Regions from separate parts of the Metabacillus sediminilitoris genome, predicted to be linked through region 3. Evidence: a T-box and tRNA genes for the amino acid it is inferred to sense, from the RefSeq annotation. Region 3 holds a T-box; the other regions hold tRNA genes.
What was found. A T-box is a leader RNA that pairs with one kind of tRNA and senses whether it is charged. The one in region 3 lies ahead of tyrS (tyrosine--tRNA ligase), so its partner is inferred to be a tRNA-Tyr.
Positions count from the first base shown of each region.

Region 1: it encodes a tRNA-Tyr, which carries the amino acid that the T-box ahead of tyrS (tyrosine--tRNA ligase) is inferred to sense. The anticodon was not compared.
Region 2: it encodes a tRNA-Tyr, which carries the amino acid that the T-box ahead of tyrS (tyrosine--tRNA ligase) is inferred to sense. The anticodon was not compared.

Region 1 is NZ_CP046266.1:176,483-182,182, reverse strand. Features, by position in the region: gene GMB29_RS01025 (anti-sigma factor family protein) at 1-232, opposite strand, end outside; gene sigW (RNA polymerase sigma factor SigW) at 245-808, opposite strand; tRNA gene GMB29_RS01015 (tRNA-Ala) at 1,093-1,165, opposite strand; tRNA gene GMB29_RS01010 (tRNA-Gly) at 1,176-1,250, opposite strand; tRNA gene GMB29_RS01005 (tRNA-Lys) at 1,257-1,329, opposite strand; tRNA gene GMB29_RS01000 (tRNA-Gln) at 1,466-1,540, opposite strand; tRNA gene GMB29_RS00995 (tRNA-Tyr) at 1,707-1,790, opposite strand; tRNA gene GMB29_RS00990 (tRNA-Thr) at 1,806-1,878, opposite strand; tRNA gene GMB29_RS00985 (tRNA-Val) at 1,886-1,961, opposite strand; tRNA gene GMB29_RS00980 (tRNA-Glu) at 1,978-2,052, opposite strand; tRNA gene GMB29_RS00975 (tRNA-Thr) at 2,074-2,146, opposite strand; tRNA gene GMB29_RS00970 (tRNA-Asn) at 2,149-2,223, opposite strand; rRNA gene rrf (5S ribosomal RNA) at 2,234-2,349, opposite strand; rRNA gene GMB29_RS00960 (23S ribosomal RNA) at 2,472-5,401, opposite strand; rRNA gene GMB29_RS00955 (16S ribosomal RNA) at 5,635-5,700, opposite strand, start outside.
Region 2 is NZ_CP046266.1:618,254-623,953, reverse strand. Features, by position in the region: tRNA gene GMB29_RS03315 (tRNA-Ser) at 1-73, opposite strand, end outside; tRNA gene GMB29_RS03310 (tRNA-Asn) at 77-151, opposite strand; tRNA gene GMB29_RS03305 (tRNA-Ile) at 163-239, opposite strand; tRNA gene GMB29_RS03300 (tRNA-Gly) at 370-443, opposite strand; tRNA gene GMB29_RS03295 (tRNA-Cys) at 456-529, opposite strand; tRNA gene GMB29_RS03290 (tRNA-Gln) at 539-613, opposite strand; tRNA gene GMB29_RS03285 (tRNA-His) at 893-968, opposite strand; tRNA gene GMB29_RS03280 (tRNA-Trp) at 980-1,053, opposite strand; tRNA gene GMB29_RS03275 (tRNA-Tyr) at 1,061-1,144, opposite strand; tRNA gene GMB29_RS03270 (tRNA-Phe) at 1,185-1,257, opposite strand; tRNA gene GMB29_RS03265 (tRNA-Asp) at 1,311-1,387, opposite strand; tRNA gene GMB29_RS03260 (tRNA-Met) at 1,464-1,540, opposite strand; tRNA gene GMB29_RS03255 (tRNA-Ser) at 1,561-1,653, opposite strand; tRNA gene GMB29_RS03250 (tRNA-Ala) at 1,662-1,734, opposite strand; tRNA gene GMB29_RS03245 (tRNA-Thr) at 1,771-1,846, opposite strand; tRNA gene GMB29_RS03240 (tRNA-Val) at 1,889-1,964, opposite strand; tRNA gene GMB29_RS03235 (tRNA-Glu) at 1,980-2,054, opposite strand; rRNA gene rrf (5S ribosomal RNA) at 2,098-2,213, opposite strand; rRNA gene GMB29_RS03225 (23S ribosomal RNA) at 2,291-5,220, opposite strand; rRNA gene GMB29_RS03220 (16S ribosomal RNA) at 5,524-5,700, opposite strand, start outside.
Region 3 is NZ_CP046266.1:4,377,912-4,383,611, forward strand. Features, by position in the region: gene rpsD (30S ribosomal protein S4) at 1-125, shown strand, start outside; gene GMB29_RS21075 (RNA polymerase alpha subunit C-terminal domain-containing protein) at 515-808, shown strand; gene tyrS (tyrosine--tRNA ligase) at 985-2,244, opposite strand; T-box leader at 2,313-2,531, opposite strand; gene GMB29_RS21085 (transglycosylase domain-containing protein) at 2,664-5,498, shown strand; gene acsA (acetate--CoA ligase) at 5,603-5,700, opposite strand, start outside.

The DNA.
Region 1 (5,700 bases), 1.4 Mb from region 3:
CAGTTCGTTTTTCCTTTGGAAGTTTATCCATGACTGCTTTTGTAAAATCTATTGGAGCCTCAATATGAGATGTGCTCTTTACAAGTGCTACAGTCTTTTCTAGTTCGTGAAAATGCTGATAACACTCCTTACAAGTTTGTAGATGTTCTTTTATCTTCTTTTCTTCCTCACTAGTTACTTCATGATCCATATATTTATGCAAAAGCTGAACAAATTCCGAAGAACAGCTCATCGTATCACCTCTTTATAAATGCCTTAATTGTTTTCTAAGGGCCTCTCTCCCTCTGTGAATTCGTGTTTTTACGGTACCTATTGGTATGTCTAGTATTTCACTAATTTCTTTCAATGATAGCTCATCTATATACTTTAAGACAATCACCGATCGATACTTATCAGGGAGCTTTAATATTTCCTTTTGAATCGTTTGCTGGAGTTCAATTGTTTCAAGCTCTTCCTCAGGTAATGCTACATCTGCAGCGACTTGGGAATACATTGTTAGACCTTCAGTTCCAGCTATTTCTGCATCTAAAAAATAATCTGGTTTCTTTTTTCGAATTCGATCAATCGAAAGATTTGTAGCGATTCGATAAAGCCATGTAGAAAACTTTTTATTCATATCATATGTATGAATGTTTACATATGCACGTATAAAAGCTTCCTGTGCAGTATCTTCTGCTTCATGGGCATTTCCAAGCATTCGATAACATAACTGATAGATTTTATCTTTATACAAATCAACTATCTCAGCAAATGCATTTTGATCGCCTTTTTTAACTTGCTTTATCCTAGTTTTTACAATCGTTTCCATTTAACATACCTCCGCACTTGCGGGTCTCTTTATATACGTATAAGATTTCTTCAGGTTTCATTTTTTTCACATAAAATTATTTTAACAAATTTTGGTGGATTTAGGGGGTAAAATTTCAATCTTATATTAATGATAAATAGAAATCAGTTTACATTTTCAATAACCACCTAAAAATCATAACCCTAAGTAGGATTACTTACTGAAACAGAAATATGTATCGTATATCAGTCAATGTTCTAAATACAAAAAAAACCATAAACTTTCGTTTATGGTTTTTTGTATTATGGAGCCTAGCGGGATCGAACCGCTGACCTCCTGCGTGCAAAGCAGGCGCTCTCCCAGCTGAGCTAAGGCCCCGTGCTGCCTATGGAGCGGAAGACGGGATTCGAACCCGCGACCCCCACCTTGGCAAGGTGGTGTTCTACCACTGAACTACTTCCGCAAATGATGAGCCATGAAGGACTCGAACCTTCGACCCTCTGATTAAAAGTCAGATGCTCTACCGACTGAGCTAATGGCTCTTAGTTACAAAACACTCTTAGTATGGCGCCCAAATCTCAGAAGGACTATTCAAGGAGCGACTCGATTTGTGCGCTGATGTTTCGCTACGCAGCTTATTCGAACGTGCTCTACCGACTGAGCTAATGGCTCTAAAATTGGCTGGGCTAGCTGGATTCGAACCAACGAATGACGGAGTCAAAGTCCGTTGCCTTACCGCTTGGCTATAGCCCAATGATTTTCAAGAGAATATTTATTATCCATCAAAACGATTATGTAAAAATTAGTATGAACAATATAAAGTGAAAATATTCACAACCAACCTTTAAAGAAGAACAAAAATAAACAAATTATGAAATGGATCCCATTTTCATTCGTTTATTGAATATTACTATTTAAATGGTGGAGGGGGGCAGATTCGAACTGCCGAACCCTAAGGAGCGGATTTACAGTCCGCCGCGTTTAGCCACTTCGCTACCCCTCCATATATGTGAAACAGTGCCGGCGAGAGGACTTGAACCCCCAACCTACTGATTACAAGTCAGTTGCTCTACCAATTGAGCTACACCGGCAAATAAATGGTGGAGGATGACGGGATCGAACCGCCGACCCTCTGCTTGTAAGGCAGATGCTCTCCCAGCTGAGCTAATCCTCCATATTAAAGATGTAAATGGTGACCCGTACGGGATTCGAACCCGTGTTACCGCCGTGAAAGGGCGGTGTCTTAACCGCTTGACCAACGGGCCAATATGATAATACTTTTTCTAAGCTTCCAACCGGGCTCGAACCGGTGACCTCTTCCTTACCATGGAAGTGCTCTACCAACTGAGCTATGGAAGCAATGGCTCCGCAGGTAGGACTCGAACCTACGACCGATCGGTTAACAGCCGATAGCTCTACCACTGAGCTACTGCGGAATATTATATAGCCTGGCGACGTCCTACTCTCACAAGGGGAAACCCCTAACTACCATCGGCGCTGAAGAGCTTAACTTCCGTGTTCGGCATGGGAACGGGTGTGACCTCTTCGCCATCATCACCAGACAATTGCGACAAGAATTATTATACTATTTATCATGAATATTTCAAGTGTTTTTTGTACTTTTATATTCCTTCAAAACTAGATAACGATTCACAATTCATTCACTTTGTTTTAACGCATAAATTTGGTTAAGTCCTCGATCGATTAGTATCAGTCAGCTCCACACGTCACCGCGCTTCCACCTCTGACCTATCAACCTGATCATCTTTCAGGGATCTTACTAGCTTACGCTATGGGAAATCTCATCTTGAGGGGGGCTTCATGCTTAGATGCTTTCAGCACTTATCCCTTCCGCACATAGCTACCCAGCTATGCCTTTGGCAAGACAACTGGTACACCAGCGGTGCGTCCATCCCGGTCCTCTCGTACTAAGGACAGCTCCTCTCAAATTTCCTACGCCCACGACGGATAGGGACCGAACTGTCTCACGACGTTCTGAACCCAGCTCGCGTACCGCTTTAATGGGCGAACAGCCCAACCCTTGGGACCGACTACAGCCCCAGGATGCGATGAGCCGACATCGAGGTGCCAAACCTCCCCGTCGATGTGGACTCTTGGGGGAGATAAGCCTGTTATCCCCGGGGTAGCTTTTATCCGTTGAGCGATGGCCCTTCCATGCGGAACCACCGGATCACTAAGCCCGACTTTCGTCCCTGCTCGACTTGTAGGTCTCGCAGTCAAGCTCCCTTGTGCCTTTACACTCTACGAATGATTTCCAACCATTCTGAGGGAACCTTTGGGCGCCTCCGTTACATTTTAGGAGGCGACCGCCCCAGTCAAACTGCCCACCTGACACTGTCTCCCAGCCCGATAAGGGCTGCGGGTTAGAATTTCAATACAGCCAGGGTAGTATCCCACCGACGCCTCCACCGAAGCTAGCGCTCCGGCTTCTCAGGCTCCTACCTATCCTGTACAAGCTGTACCAAAATTCAATATCAGGCTACAGTAAAGCTCCACGGGGTCTTTCCGTCCTGTCGCGGGTAACCTGCATCTTCACAGGTACTATAATTTCACCGAGTCTCTCGTTGAGACAGTGCCCAGATCGTTACGCCTTTCGTGCGGGTCGGAACTTACCCGACAAGGAATTTCGCTACCTTAGGACCGTTATAGTTACGGCCGCCGTTTACTGGGGCTTCGGTTCAAAGCTTCGCTTGCGCTAACCTCTCCCCTTAACCTTCCAGCACCGGGCAGGCGTCAGCCCCTATACTTCGCCTTGCGGCTTCGCAGAGACCTGTGTTTTTGCTAAACAGTCGCCTGGGCCTATTCACTGCGGCTTTTCGCAGGGCAAGCCCTGAAAAAGCACCCCTTCTCCCGAAGTTACGGGGTCATTTTGCCGAGTTCCTTAACGAGAGTTCTCTCGCTCACCTTAGGATTCTCTCCTCGCCTACCTGTGTCGGTTTGCGGTACGGGCACCTCTCACCTCGCTAGAGGCTTTTCTTGGCAGTGTGGAATCAGGAACTTCGGTACTATATTTCCCTCGCCATCACAGCTCAGCCTTTACGACAACGGGATTTGCCTCGTTATCAGCCTAACTGCTTGGACGCGCTAATCCAACAGCGCGCTTACCCTATCCTTCTGCGTCCCCCCATTGCTCAAATGGTGAGGAGGTGGTACAGGAATTTCAACCTGTTGTCCATCGCCTACGCCTTTCGGCCTCGGCTTAGGTCCCGACTAACCCTGAGCGGACGAGCCTTCCTCAGGAAACCTTAGGCATTCGGTGGAGGGGATTCTCACCCCTCTTTCGCTACTCATACCGGCATTCTCACTTCTAAGCGCTCCACTAGTCCTTCCGGTCTAGCTTCACAGCCCTTAGAACGCTCTCCTACCATTGTTCGTAAGAACAATCCACAGCTTCGGTGATACGTTTAGCCCCGGTACATTTTCGGCGCAGAGTCACTCGACCAGTGAGCTATTACGCACTCTTTAAATGGTGGCTGCTTCTAAGCCAACATCCTGGTTGTCTAAGCAACTCCACATCCTTTTCCACTTAACGTATACTTTGGGACCTTAGCTGGTGGTCTGGGCTGTTTCCCTCTTGACTACGGATCTTATCACTCGCAGTCTGACTCCTGAACATAAGTCTTTGGCATTCGGAGTTTGACTGAATTCGGTAACCCGATGGGGGCCCCTAGTCCAATCAGTGCTCTACCTCCAAGACTCTCAATTTCAAGGCTAGCCCTAAAGCTATTTCGGAGAGAACCAGCTATCTCCAAGTTCGATTGGAATTTCTCCGCTACCCACACCTCATCCCCGCACTTTTCAACGTGCGTGGGTTCGGGCCTCCATTCAGTGTTACCTGAACTTCACCCTGGACATGGGTAGATCACCTGGTTTCGGGTCTACGACCACGTACTCTTTCGCCCTATTCAGACTCGCTTTCGCTGCGGCTCCGTCTCATCAACTTAACCTTGCACGGGATCGTAACTCGCCGGTTCATTCTACAAAAGGCACGCCATTACCCATTAACGGGCTTTGACTACTTGTAGGCACACGGTTTCAGGATCTCTTTCACTCCCCTTCCGGGGTGCTTTTCACCTTTCCCTCACGGTACTGGTTCACTATCGGTCACTAGGGAGTATTTAGCCTTGGGAGATGGTCCTCCCTGCTTCCGACGGGATTTCACGTGTCCCGCCGTACTCAGGATCCACTCTGGAGGGAACGAAGTTTCAACTACAGGGTTGTTACCTTCTTTGACGGGCCTTTCCAGACCTCTTCATTTACTCCGTTCCTTTGTAACTCCGTATAGAGTGTCCTACAACCCCAAGAGGCAAGCCTCTTGGTTTGGGCTAATTCCGTTTCGCTCGCCGCTACTTGGGAAATCGCGTTTGCTTTCTCTTCCTCCGGGTACTTAGATGTTTCAGTTCCCCGGGTCTGCCTTTATCACCCTATGTATTCAGGTGAAAATACTACTCCATTACGAGCAGTGGGTTCCCCCATTCGGAAATCTCCGGATCAAAGCTTACTTACAGCTCCCCGAAGCATATCGGTGTTAGTACCGTCCTTCATCGGCTCCTAGTGCCAAGGCATCCACCGTGCGCCCTTAACAACTTAACCTTTGACATTATAAATGTCATTTTAATCATTATTAAGAGAATCACTAAACTAAGCGTTTAAACTCAGTGAATTACTTGAATTGTTATCGTTATCTAGTTTTCAAGGAACATAAAGCACAGGACGTGCAAATGCTACAAGCATTTATACTCCTATGTTTTGTATCTTACATATAAGAAAGATCAGAATGATCTCTCAAAACTAAACAAAAACCAAGTGTGCCTCATTTTCCTTAGAAAGGAGGTGATCCAGCCGCACCTTCCGATACGGCTACCTTGTTACGACTTCACCCCAATCATCTG
Region 2 (5,700 bases), 1.8 Mb from region 3:
TTGAACCCTCGCGCCGCTTACACGACCTACACCCTTAGCAGGGGCGCCTCTTCAGCCACTTGAGTACTTCCCCATATGGCTCCGCAGGTAGGACTCGAACCTACGACCGATCGGTTAACAGCCGATAGCTCTACCACTGAGCTACTGCGGAATAAAATAAAATGGTGGGCCTAAATGGACTCGAACCATCGACCTCACGCTTATCAGGCGTGCGCTCTAACCAGCTGAGCTATAGGCCCATTTTGTCTAGCTTCGGCTCCTAGCTTTTCGGCCGCTTCGATCTGTTCCCACAAATCCAAAACCAGGATTTGCATGACCAGCTCTCCATCGTCTCTCAAAGCTGAACAGTCGCCTACGCATTTCACATTTTGGAGCGGGTGAAGGGAATCGAACCCTCATCATCAGCTTGGAAGGCTGAGGTTTTACCACTAAACTACACCCGCATATCGAAATATTGGAGGCACCACCCGGATTTGAACCGGGGATAAAGGTTTTGCAGACCTCTGCCTTACCACTTGGCTATGATGCCTTATAAATATGGCTGGGCTAGCTGGATTCGAACCAACGAATGACGGAGTCAAAGTCCGTTGCCTTACCGCTTGGCTATAGCCCATTGATTAGCTTCATGCAAAACTTCCAGAATATGCTGCACGAAATATCGTCGACTACTAAGTATACTTTAAAGCAAGATAAAAACTACTCACTCAGTATCGCCTTTATTTAAAAAAACTATTCTAGCATGCAAAACCCGCAAGATAGTTATTCTTCTAGGAAATAGTCACTACCAAGTCAATTTTAAAACTTAATAAAATCTGTACAATTTCATCAAATTTTTCTTTCTAACAACTCTTATGTGTAGCGCTAATTGAAACCTATTCCCTCTAATAAAAAATGGGGCGACTGATGGGAATCGAACCCACGAATGTCGGAACCACAATCCGATGCGTTAACCACTTCGCCACAATCGCCATTATAAAATTGGCAGGGGCAGTAGGAATCGAACCCACATCAAAGGTTTTGGAGACCTCTATTCTACCGTTAAACTATGCCCCTATTAAAATGGTGGAGGGGGGCAGATTCGAACTGCCGAACCCTAAGGAGCGGATTTACAGTCCGCCGCGTTTAGCCACTTCGCTACCCCTCCATATGATTTAGAAGAATACAAATCAGATTATGTTTAAAGGTGGCTCGGGACGGAATCGAACCGCCGACACATGGATTTTCAGTCCATTGCTCTACCGACTGAGCTACCGAGCCACACACAATCTATTTCCATGTCATTAGTAGTTGTTACTCCTACTGGAATAAAATGGCGGTCCGGACGGGACTCGAACCCGCGACCTCCTGCGTGACAGGCAGGCATTCTAACCAACTGAACTACCGGACCATTTTGGTTCCACTTAACAGCACTACTATGTTTCCTCGCTAAGAAGAATAACCAACGTAGCATCGTCAACTAAAATTGGTTGCGGGGACAGGATTTGAACCTGCGACCTTCGGGTTATGAGCCCGACGAGCTACCGGACTGCTCCACCCCGCGACAATAAAGAGAATTAATTATGGAGGAGGAAGGGGGATTCGAACCCCCGCGGGCTTTGACACCCCTGTCGGTTTTCAAGACCGATCCCTTCAGCCGGACTTGGGTATTCCTCCATCATAAGTGGAGCCTAGCGGGATCGAACCGCTGACCTCCTGCGTGCAAAGCAGGCGCTCTCCCAGCTGAGCTAAGGCCCCATAAATTAGAATATCCAAATTCTCCATTAAGAAAAATGGTGCCGGCGAGAGGACTTGAACCCCCAACCTACTGATTACAAGTCAGTTGCTCTACCAATTGAGCTACACCGGCATAATTAAAATATTGTTGAATTAATTTATTTGTACTTAATAATGGTGGAGGATGACGGGATCGAACCGCCGACCCTCTGCTTGTAAGGCAGATGCTCTCCCAGCTGAGCTAATCCTCCAATGAAAGGTGTAAATGGTGACCCGTACGGGATTCGAACCCGTGTTACCGCCGTGAAAGGGCGGTGTCTTAACCGCTTGACCAACGGGCCAATTATAAATTGACAAAATAATAGCCCCAACTAAGGGGCTTTTGCCTGGCAACGTCCTACTCTCACAAGGGGAAACCCCTAACTACCATCGGCGCTGAAGAGCTTAACTTCCGTGTTCGGCATGGGAACGGGTGTGACCTCTTCGCCATCGTCACCAGACATTTAGTTTGAAGGTTGTTCCTTCAAAACTAGATAACGATTCACAATTCAATTCACTTTGTTTAACGCATATATATTAGGTTAAGTCCTCGATCGATTAGTATCAGTCAGCTCCACACGTCACCGCGCTTCCACCTCTGACCTATCAACCTGATCATCTTTCAGGGATCTTACTAGCTTGCGCTATGGGAAATCTCATCTTGAGGGGGGCTTCATGCTTAGATGCTTTCAGCACTTATCCCTTCCGCACATAGCTACCCAGCTATGCCTTTGGCAAGACAACTGGTACACCAGCGGTGCGTCCATCCCGGTCCTCTCGTACTAAGGACAGCTCCTCTCAAATTTCCTACGCCCACGACGGATAGGGACCGAACTGTCTCACGACGTTCTGAACCCAGCTCGCGTACCGCTTTAATGGGCGAACAGCCCAACCCTTGGGACCGACTACAGCCCCAGGATGCGATGAGCCGACATCGAGGTGCCAAACCTCCCCGTCGATGTGGACTCTTGGGGGAGATAAGCCTGTTATCCCCGGGGTAGCTTTTATCCGTTGAGCGATGGCCCTTCCATGCGGAACCACCGGATCACTAAGCCCGACTTTCGTCCCTGCTCGACTTGTAGGTCTCGCAGTCAAGCTCCCTTGTGCCTTTACACTCTACGAATGATTTCCAACCATTCTGAGGGAACCTTTGGGCGCCTCCGTTACATTTTAGGAGGCGACCGCCCCAGTCAAACTGCCCACCTGACACTGTCTCCCAGCCCGATAAGGGCTGCGGGTTAGAATTTCAATACAGCCAGGGTAGTATCCCACCGACGCCTCCACCGAAGCTAGCGCTCCGGCTTCTCAGGCTCCTACCTATCCTGTACAAGCTGTACCAAAATTCAATATCAGGCTACAGTAAAGCTCCACGGGGTCTTTCCGTCCTGTCGCGGGTAACCTGCATCTTCACAGGTACTATAATTTCACCGAGTCTCTCGTTGAGACAGTGCCCAGATCGTTACGCCTTTCGTGCGGGTCGGAACTTACCCGACAAGGAATTTCGCTACCTTAGGACCGTTATAGTTACGGCCGCCGTTTACTGGGGCTTCGGTTCAAAGCTTCGCTTGCGCTAACCTCTCCCCTTAACCTTCCAGCACCGGGCAGGCGTCAGCCCCTATACTTCGCCTTGCGGCTTCGCAGAGACCTGTGTTTTTGCTAAACAGTCGCCTGGGCCTATTCACTGCGGCTTTTCGCAGGGCAAGCCCTGAAAAAGCACCCCTTCTCCCGAAGTTACGGGGTCATTTTGCCGAGTTCCTTAACGAGAGTTCTCTCGCTCACCTTAGGATTCTCTCCTCGCCTACCTGTGTCGGTTTGCGGTACGGGCACCTCTCACCTCGCTAGAGGCTTTTCTTGGCAGTGTGGAATCAGGAACTTCGGTACTATATTTCCCTCGCCATCACAGCTCAGCCTTTGCGACAACGGGATTTGCCTCGTTGTCAGCCTAACTGCTTGGACGCGCTAATCCAACAGCGCGCTTACCCTATCCTTCTGCGTCCCCCCATTGCTCAAATGGTGAGGAGGTGGTACAGGAATTTCAACCTGTTGTCCATCGCCTACGCCTTTCGGCCTCGGCTTAGGTCCCGACTAACCCTGAGCGGACGAGCCTTCCTCAGGAAACCTTAGGCATTCGGTGGAGGGGATTCTCACCCCTCTTTCGCTACTCATACCGGCATTCTCACTTCTAAGCGCTCCACTAGTCCTTCCGGTCTAGCTTCACAGCCCTTAGAACGCTCTCCTACCATTGTTCGTAAGAACAATCCACAGCTTCGGTGATACGTTTAGCCCCGGTACATTTTCGGCGCAGAGTCACTCGACCAGTGAGCTATTACGCACTCTTTAAATGGTGGCTGCTTCTAAGCCAACATCCTGGTTGTCTAAGCAACTCCACATCCTTTTCCACTTAACGTATACTTTGGGACCTTAGCTGGTGGTCTGGGCTGTTTCCCTCTTGACTACGGATCTTATCACTCGCAGTCTGACTCCTGAACATAAGTCTTTGGCATTCGGAGTTTGACTGAATTCGGTAACCCGATGGGGGCCCCTAGTCCAATCAGTGCTCTACCTCCAAGACTCTCAATTTCAAGGCTAGCCCTAAAGCTATTTCGGAGAGAACCAGCTATCTCCAAGTTCGATTGGAATTTCTCCGCTACCCACACCTCATCCCCGCACTTTTCAACGTGCGTGGGTTCGGGCCTCCATTCAGTGTTACCTGAACTTCACCCTGGACATGGGTAGATCACCTGGTTTCGGGTCTACGACCACGTACTCTTTCGCCCTATTCAGACTCGCTTTCGCTGCGGCTCCGTCTCATCAACTTAACCTTGCACGGGATCGTAACTCGCCGGTTCATTCTACAAAAGGCACGCCATTACCCATTAACGGGCTTTGACTACTTGTAGGCACACGGTTTCAGGATCTCTTTCACTCCCCTTCCGGGGTGCTTTTCACCTTTCCCTCACGGTACTGGTTCACTATCGGTCACTAGGGAGTATTTAGCCTTGGGAGATGGTCCTCCCTGCTTCCGACGGGATTTCACGTGTCCCGCCGTACTCAGGATCCACTCTGGAGGGAACGAAGTTTCAACTACAGGGTTGTTACCTTCTTTGACGGGCCTTTCCAGACCTCTTCATTTACTCCGTTCCTTTGTAACTCCGTATAGAGTGTCCTACAACCCCAAGAGGCAAGCCTCTTGGTTTGGGCTAATTCCGTTTCGCTCGCCGCTACTTGGGAAATCGCGTTTGCTTTCTCTTCCTCCGGGTACTTAGATGTTTCAGTTCCCCGGGTCTGCCTTTATCACCCTATGTATTCAGGTGAAAATACTACTCCATTACGAGCAGTGGGTTCCCCCATTCGGAAATCTCCGGATCAAAGCTTACTTACAGCTCCCCGAAGCATATCGGTGTTAGTACCGTCCTTCATCGGCTCCTAGTGCCAAGGCATCCACCGTGCGCCCTTAACAACTTAACCTTTGACATTATAAATGTCATTTTAATCATTATTAAGAGAATCACTAAACTAAGCTTTAAACTCAGTGAATTACTTGAATTGTTATCGTTATCTAGTTTTCAAGGAACAAAGCACAGGATGTGCAAACGCATGCGTTGCCACAGGACGTGGCGCCTTTAGCAGGCGATCCTTTAAAAAGGAACTTATCGTATGCATAATGTTTTTAATCCTATGTGTATCATCATTGAGAGATAGTTCTCTCAAAACTAAACAAAGTCAGAAACGTCTTTTTAATGAAGTAATAAAACTTCATATTATCCTTAGAAAGGAGGTGATCCAGCCGCACCTTCCGATACGGCTACCTTGTTACGACTTCACCCCAATCATCTGTCCCACCTTAGGCGGCTGGCTCCTTACGGTTACCCCACCGACTTCGGGTGTTACAAACTCTCGTGGTGTGACGGGCGGTGTGTACAAGGCCCGGGAACGTATTCACCGCGG
Region 3 (5,700 bases):
TCGTACCTGATTACCTAACTTTCGACGCAGATAAATTAGAAGGTACTTTCACTCGTTTACCAGAACGTTCTGAATTACCTGCTGAAATTAACGAAGCTCTTATCGTTGAGTTCTACTCACGTTAATAAAAAAAGTCCTGGCCTTATGGCTAGGATTTTTTTTGTTATAGAGAGTTTATAAAAAAAGAAAATCGATATTGGTTAAGCAGTCCCGATTTTGTCGATCGCAATTACGTTCTGGTCAAACCTTATTGTGGTTTTAGCACTTAAAACATTGTTATCTCACTAATTATTGATTTTATTAATAGGAAAACACTCGCATATACATTAAAAAACGTCATTGTGACAATTGATATTGTCACTGTGTTGTATAGTATTTTCATAGAAGTGTCATTTTCTGTTACTATTACAATATGGGATAGTGAAATGATTAGTTAGCGAAGTATTCTCAAAAATATACATACTGGAATGTGGTAAGGTGCCTGAGGTAAAGAAAGGAGACATTTAATTTTAATATGACAACTTCAGAAAAAAATTTAAAGACCTGCAATAAAGGTCATAAATATTATAAAAGCAGTGATTGTCCAACCTGTCCGACTTGTGAGCAAAAACGCAAGCCTGAAAATGGATTTCTTTCATTACTCTCTGCACCAGCAAGACGAGCATTGGAACACAACGGAATAACTTCTTTACACCTGTTATCAACATATAGTGAGAAAGAGATTTTGAAACTTCACGGTATGGGACCAGCATTTTTACCTAAACTTAGGACTGCTTTGAAAGAAAATGGATTATCATTCAAATCTTAAACACTAAGACAGATTAACCATTATTGAAAACATAAAAGTAAAAAGCTTGGATATTATATCCAAGCTTTTTACTTTTATATACTAATGGATTGTTTTGGCATATGCTATTTTGCATTTTCTCGACTGCACAAAACAACTTATTTTGTTGTTCTGGAATTTGCATGTATTCCCTGAAATTAGAATCGAATTAGAAAATACTTCTTCTTCCCTCTTCGAATTACCGTAAACTGTCCATCAATTTTATCTTGATTAGCAATCACTTTTTCTAAATCTTGAACACGTTCACCATTTATATAAATGGCACCATTTGTAATATCTTCACGTGCTTGACGTTTTGATGGTGCAATTTTCGCCTGAATAAGGAGATCAATTAAGCCAATTTCAGCCTCTTCAATTTTTGTAGACGGTACATCTTTAAAGCCCTCTAATATTTCATTGCCAGTTAGTTCTTTAATATCTCCACTAAAAAGTGCAGCTGTAATCTTAATTGCTTGTTGCAAAGATTCTTCCCCATGAACTAGTTTTGTCATTTCTTCTGCAAGTGCTTTTTGAGCTAAGCGTTTTTCTGGAGCAGAACTCACTTCTTGTTCAAATTGCTCAATTTCCTGTTGTGATAAGAATGTAAAATATTTCAAATATTTAATTACATCGCGATCATCCGTATTAATCCAGAATTGGTAGAACTCATATGGCGATGTTTTGTCACGATCTAACCAAATCGCACCACCCTCTGTTTTACCAAATTTCGTACCATCTGCTTTTGTAACGAGCGGGATCGTTAATCCATAAGCCTTTGAATTTTCTTCAGATTTACGAATTAGCTCTAATCCAGATGTAATATTTCCCCACTGATCACTTCCACCAATTTGCAATTTACATCCATTATTTTGATAAAGTTTAAGAAAGTCAAATGATTGTAAAATCATATAACTAAATTCGGTAAATGAGATTCCAGAGTCAATACGTGTTTTAACTGAGTCTTTCGCTAGCATGTAATTGATACCGAAGTTTTTTCCAACATCACGCAGGAAAGAAATGACATCAAGGCTGCCAATCCAATCAAAGTTGTTTGCTATGATTGCAGGATTCACTTCCGCATCAAAATCAAGAAATCTTGATAATTGTCCCTTAATACGATTAGACCATTCTTGTACAATATCAGCTGTATTCAGTGTACGTTCTGCTTTTTTACCACTTGGATCACCTATTAGTCCAGTTGCACCTCCAACAAGAGCGATTGGGTGATGGCCATGCAGTTGGAATCTTTTAAGTGTTAAGATTGGCAATAAATGACCAATATGAAGACTATCTGCCGTTGGGTCAAAGCCTGCATATAACTTTATTTTTTCTTCCTCAAGTATTTTCGTCAAACCTTCTTCATCTGTTACTTGATTTACAAGACCTCTAAATTGTAAATCATTTAATAATTCACTCATCCTTTTATCTCCTTTTTTTGTATTAACGTTCAGTAGGAAAAATGAACAACAAAAAGCCCCTTCAAAACTGAAGGGGCGAATTATTCGCGGTACCACCCTACTTAGGATTAACTTAAAATCCTCGCTCGGCAATTTAACGGTTAAACCGTCTTTTTCTACTAGGCTCACCCTTTCGAAAAAGAAGCTCATGGACGTAATTCACGGAGTATCTATATGCTGATTTCCACCGACCATCAGCTCTCTATAATAGGGAGATCTCCACTACTGAACCCAATCTTAGCAATAACGTATTAATGTTGTTACAAGCATTTTAACCATAAATTCTACCTAATGTCAATGGTAATACATAGATTGACAAAACCATACAAAATATGCGTTCTCATATGGTATAATAGGTAAGATTCGGGGGGATTGAAATAATGAAAAAAAAGGAAGAAAAACTTAGGCGTTTCTCACCTTTTAACAAAGATATAATAAGAGGTTTCCGAATTTCATACAGTGTAATTGGAAGTCTGCTCTTATTATTCTTTATTATTGGCCTCATTGGTTTATGTTTTGCCGGAGGTGTAGGAGCCGGGTATTTCGCTTCATTAGTAAAAGACGAACCAATTCGTTCATACAATGTTATGAAAAACGATATTTACAATTATGAAGAAACATCACAAGTATTTTTTGCAAACAATGTATTGTTAGGAAAAATAAATGCTGACATTGAACGTGAAGAGGTAAAATTAGAAGATGTTTCACAACATGTCATTCATGCTGTCATTGCAACTGAAGACGAACTTTTTTATGAGCATGATGGGGTTGTGCCTAAAGCAATTATGCGTGCATTATTTCAAGAATTTACAAATGCTGCTGTCAAGACTGGTGGAAGTACCTTGACACAACAATTGATTAAAAATCAGATTTTAACAAATGAGGTTTCATTTGATCGTAAAGCAAAGGAAATTCTTCTCGCATTAAGGCTAGAAAAATTCTTTGAAAAGGATGAAATTATCGAAGCGTATTTAAATGTTACTGATTTTGGCCGTAATTCAAACGGCCGAAATATAGCTGGCGTTCAGGCCGCTGCAAAGGGTATCTTCGGTGTGGAAGCGAAAGATTTAAATATCCCACAATCAGCTTTTATTGCAGGTTTACCCCAAAGTCCTTTCGGATACACTCCATTCTCTAATAAGGGCGGGGCTGTAAAAGAAAACCTTGATCCAGGTATTAACAGAATGAAAACCGTATTAAAACGAATGTATAGTGGTGGATATATAACTGAAGAAGAATACAAAGCCGCACTTACTTATGATATACGTGCAAACTTAACTGATAAAAAGCCTTCTTCAATTGACCAATACCCATATTTAACTTACGAGATTGAGGATCGTGCTAAACAAATCATTATGCTCCAACTCGCTACGGAGGATGGTTACACGGAAGATGAATTGGATAAAGATGATGTTCTTTATAACCAATACAGGGCTTTAGCAGACAATGAGATCAGACATAATGGCTATCGTATTCATACGACAATTCATAAAGATATATACGATAAAATGCAAGATGTCGTTGCCCAGTATGAATATTATGGCAGTGATAAACCAGAACAAATAAAAGACCCAGATACAGGAGAAACGATTACGATCCAGGAGCCTGTTGAAGCCGGTGGGGTTTTAATTGAAAATAGTACTGGAAAAATCATTAGTTTTGTGGGCGGCCGAGATTTTGAGCGTGAAAATCTTAACCATGCAACAAATGCTGTCCGCCAAAATGGATCAACGATGAAACCATTGCTCGTATATGCACCTGCTTTGGAATTAGGGCTAGTGCAGCCAGGTTCAGTTATTGCGGATGTACCTTACACAATAAATGGCTACAGTCCAAAAAACAGTGGTGGAAGCTATCATGGCTTAACAAGTGCAAGAACGGCATTGAAATATTCATATAATATTCCAGCTGTAAAAACATTTATGTCTGTGATAAATAAAAACCCAGCATCTTATTTAGAAAAGATGGGTATCTCCCAAATTCCTGATAGTTTATATCCTTCACATAGTTTAGGATCATCAGGAGTAACAGTTGAAGAAAATGTCAATGCCTTTGCAACATTTGCTAATAAAGGAAAATTTGTCGATGCTTATATGATTGAAAAAATTGAAAATAGTGACGGAAAAGTTATCTATCAGCATGAAAAAACCGCTACAGATGTATTTTCTGCTCAGACTGCTTATTTAACGATTGATATGATGAGAGACGTTATTAGAGGTGGAACAGCCGCTTCATTAAATGGATTCCTTTCTTTTAGTGCTGACTGGTCTGGTAAAACAGGTACAACTCAAGATTATGGTGATGCATGGTTTGTTGCAACCAACCCAAATGTGACCTTTGGGACTTGGATTGGATATGATACACCGAAACCACTAGAGAGAAACTATAAAGGGATGTCTTATAGTAAACGGAATATTCTTTTATGGGCAAAATTAATGAATGTATCTCATGATGTCAATCCGGAGTTAATTGCTCCAAAAGAACGCTTTGAAATGCCTGGAGGAATTGTCGAACGCTCTTATTGTGCATTAACAGGTGAACTTCCTTCAGATCTTTGCCGAAGTGCTGGATTAGTAACAAGTGATCTTTTCAATGCAAAGTATGTTCCTACAAAAGTTGATGATAGTCTTACACATGGAAAATTTGTCGTTGTTAAAAACCAAGCATATAAAGTTCCTTCCTCAGCACCTTCCGAATTTGTTCAACAAGGTGTCATGTTAAAAAAAGATATTCTAAAGAAACATGGAATTAGCAGTATTGGAGATTTAAAAAAATTACTCCCCAACACAGCTAAGTTTGGAAATCTTGTCGTAACTGAAAATAAGGAAATTTCTGATAATGGAGCGAGTCCAAAGCAAGTTAGCGGGGTTTCTGTTAATGGTCCAAAAATAAGCTGGGGTGCGAATCCAGATAATGATGTCATTGGTTATAGAGTATATGCAGCAGCCAATCAAACGACCAACTTTAAAAAAGTAGCTAGTGTTCATGCATCAAGTACTTCCGCAAATGTCGGAACAGCACCAGCAGCCTATTATGTTGTTGCGGTTGATGTAGCAGGGAAAGAATCAGCACCATCAGCAATAATTAAAGTTGGCAATTATGCAAAAGAGAAGAGTAAGCCTGTTGCAACTGAAACTGTCAAACCAAAAACACCACCAGCTGCTCCAGCTAAGCCAGCAAAACCTGCTGTTACCCCACCGTCTGAAGCAATATAGAATGTTGATTCTATCATAGTGAAATAAAAAGGCCAGAGATTTTCATTGGAAATATCCAAGAAAATCTCTGGCTCTTTTTGTTTACTACGCTATTGCCACCATTTTTAATCTTCCATTGTAGAAAGATCACCAGTTGGTAAATCAAGCTCCCATGCTTTTAAGACCCGGCGCATAATTTTACCGCTTCTTGTTTTCGGAAGCT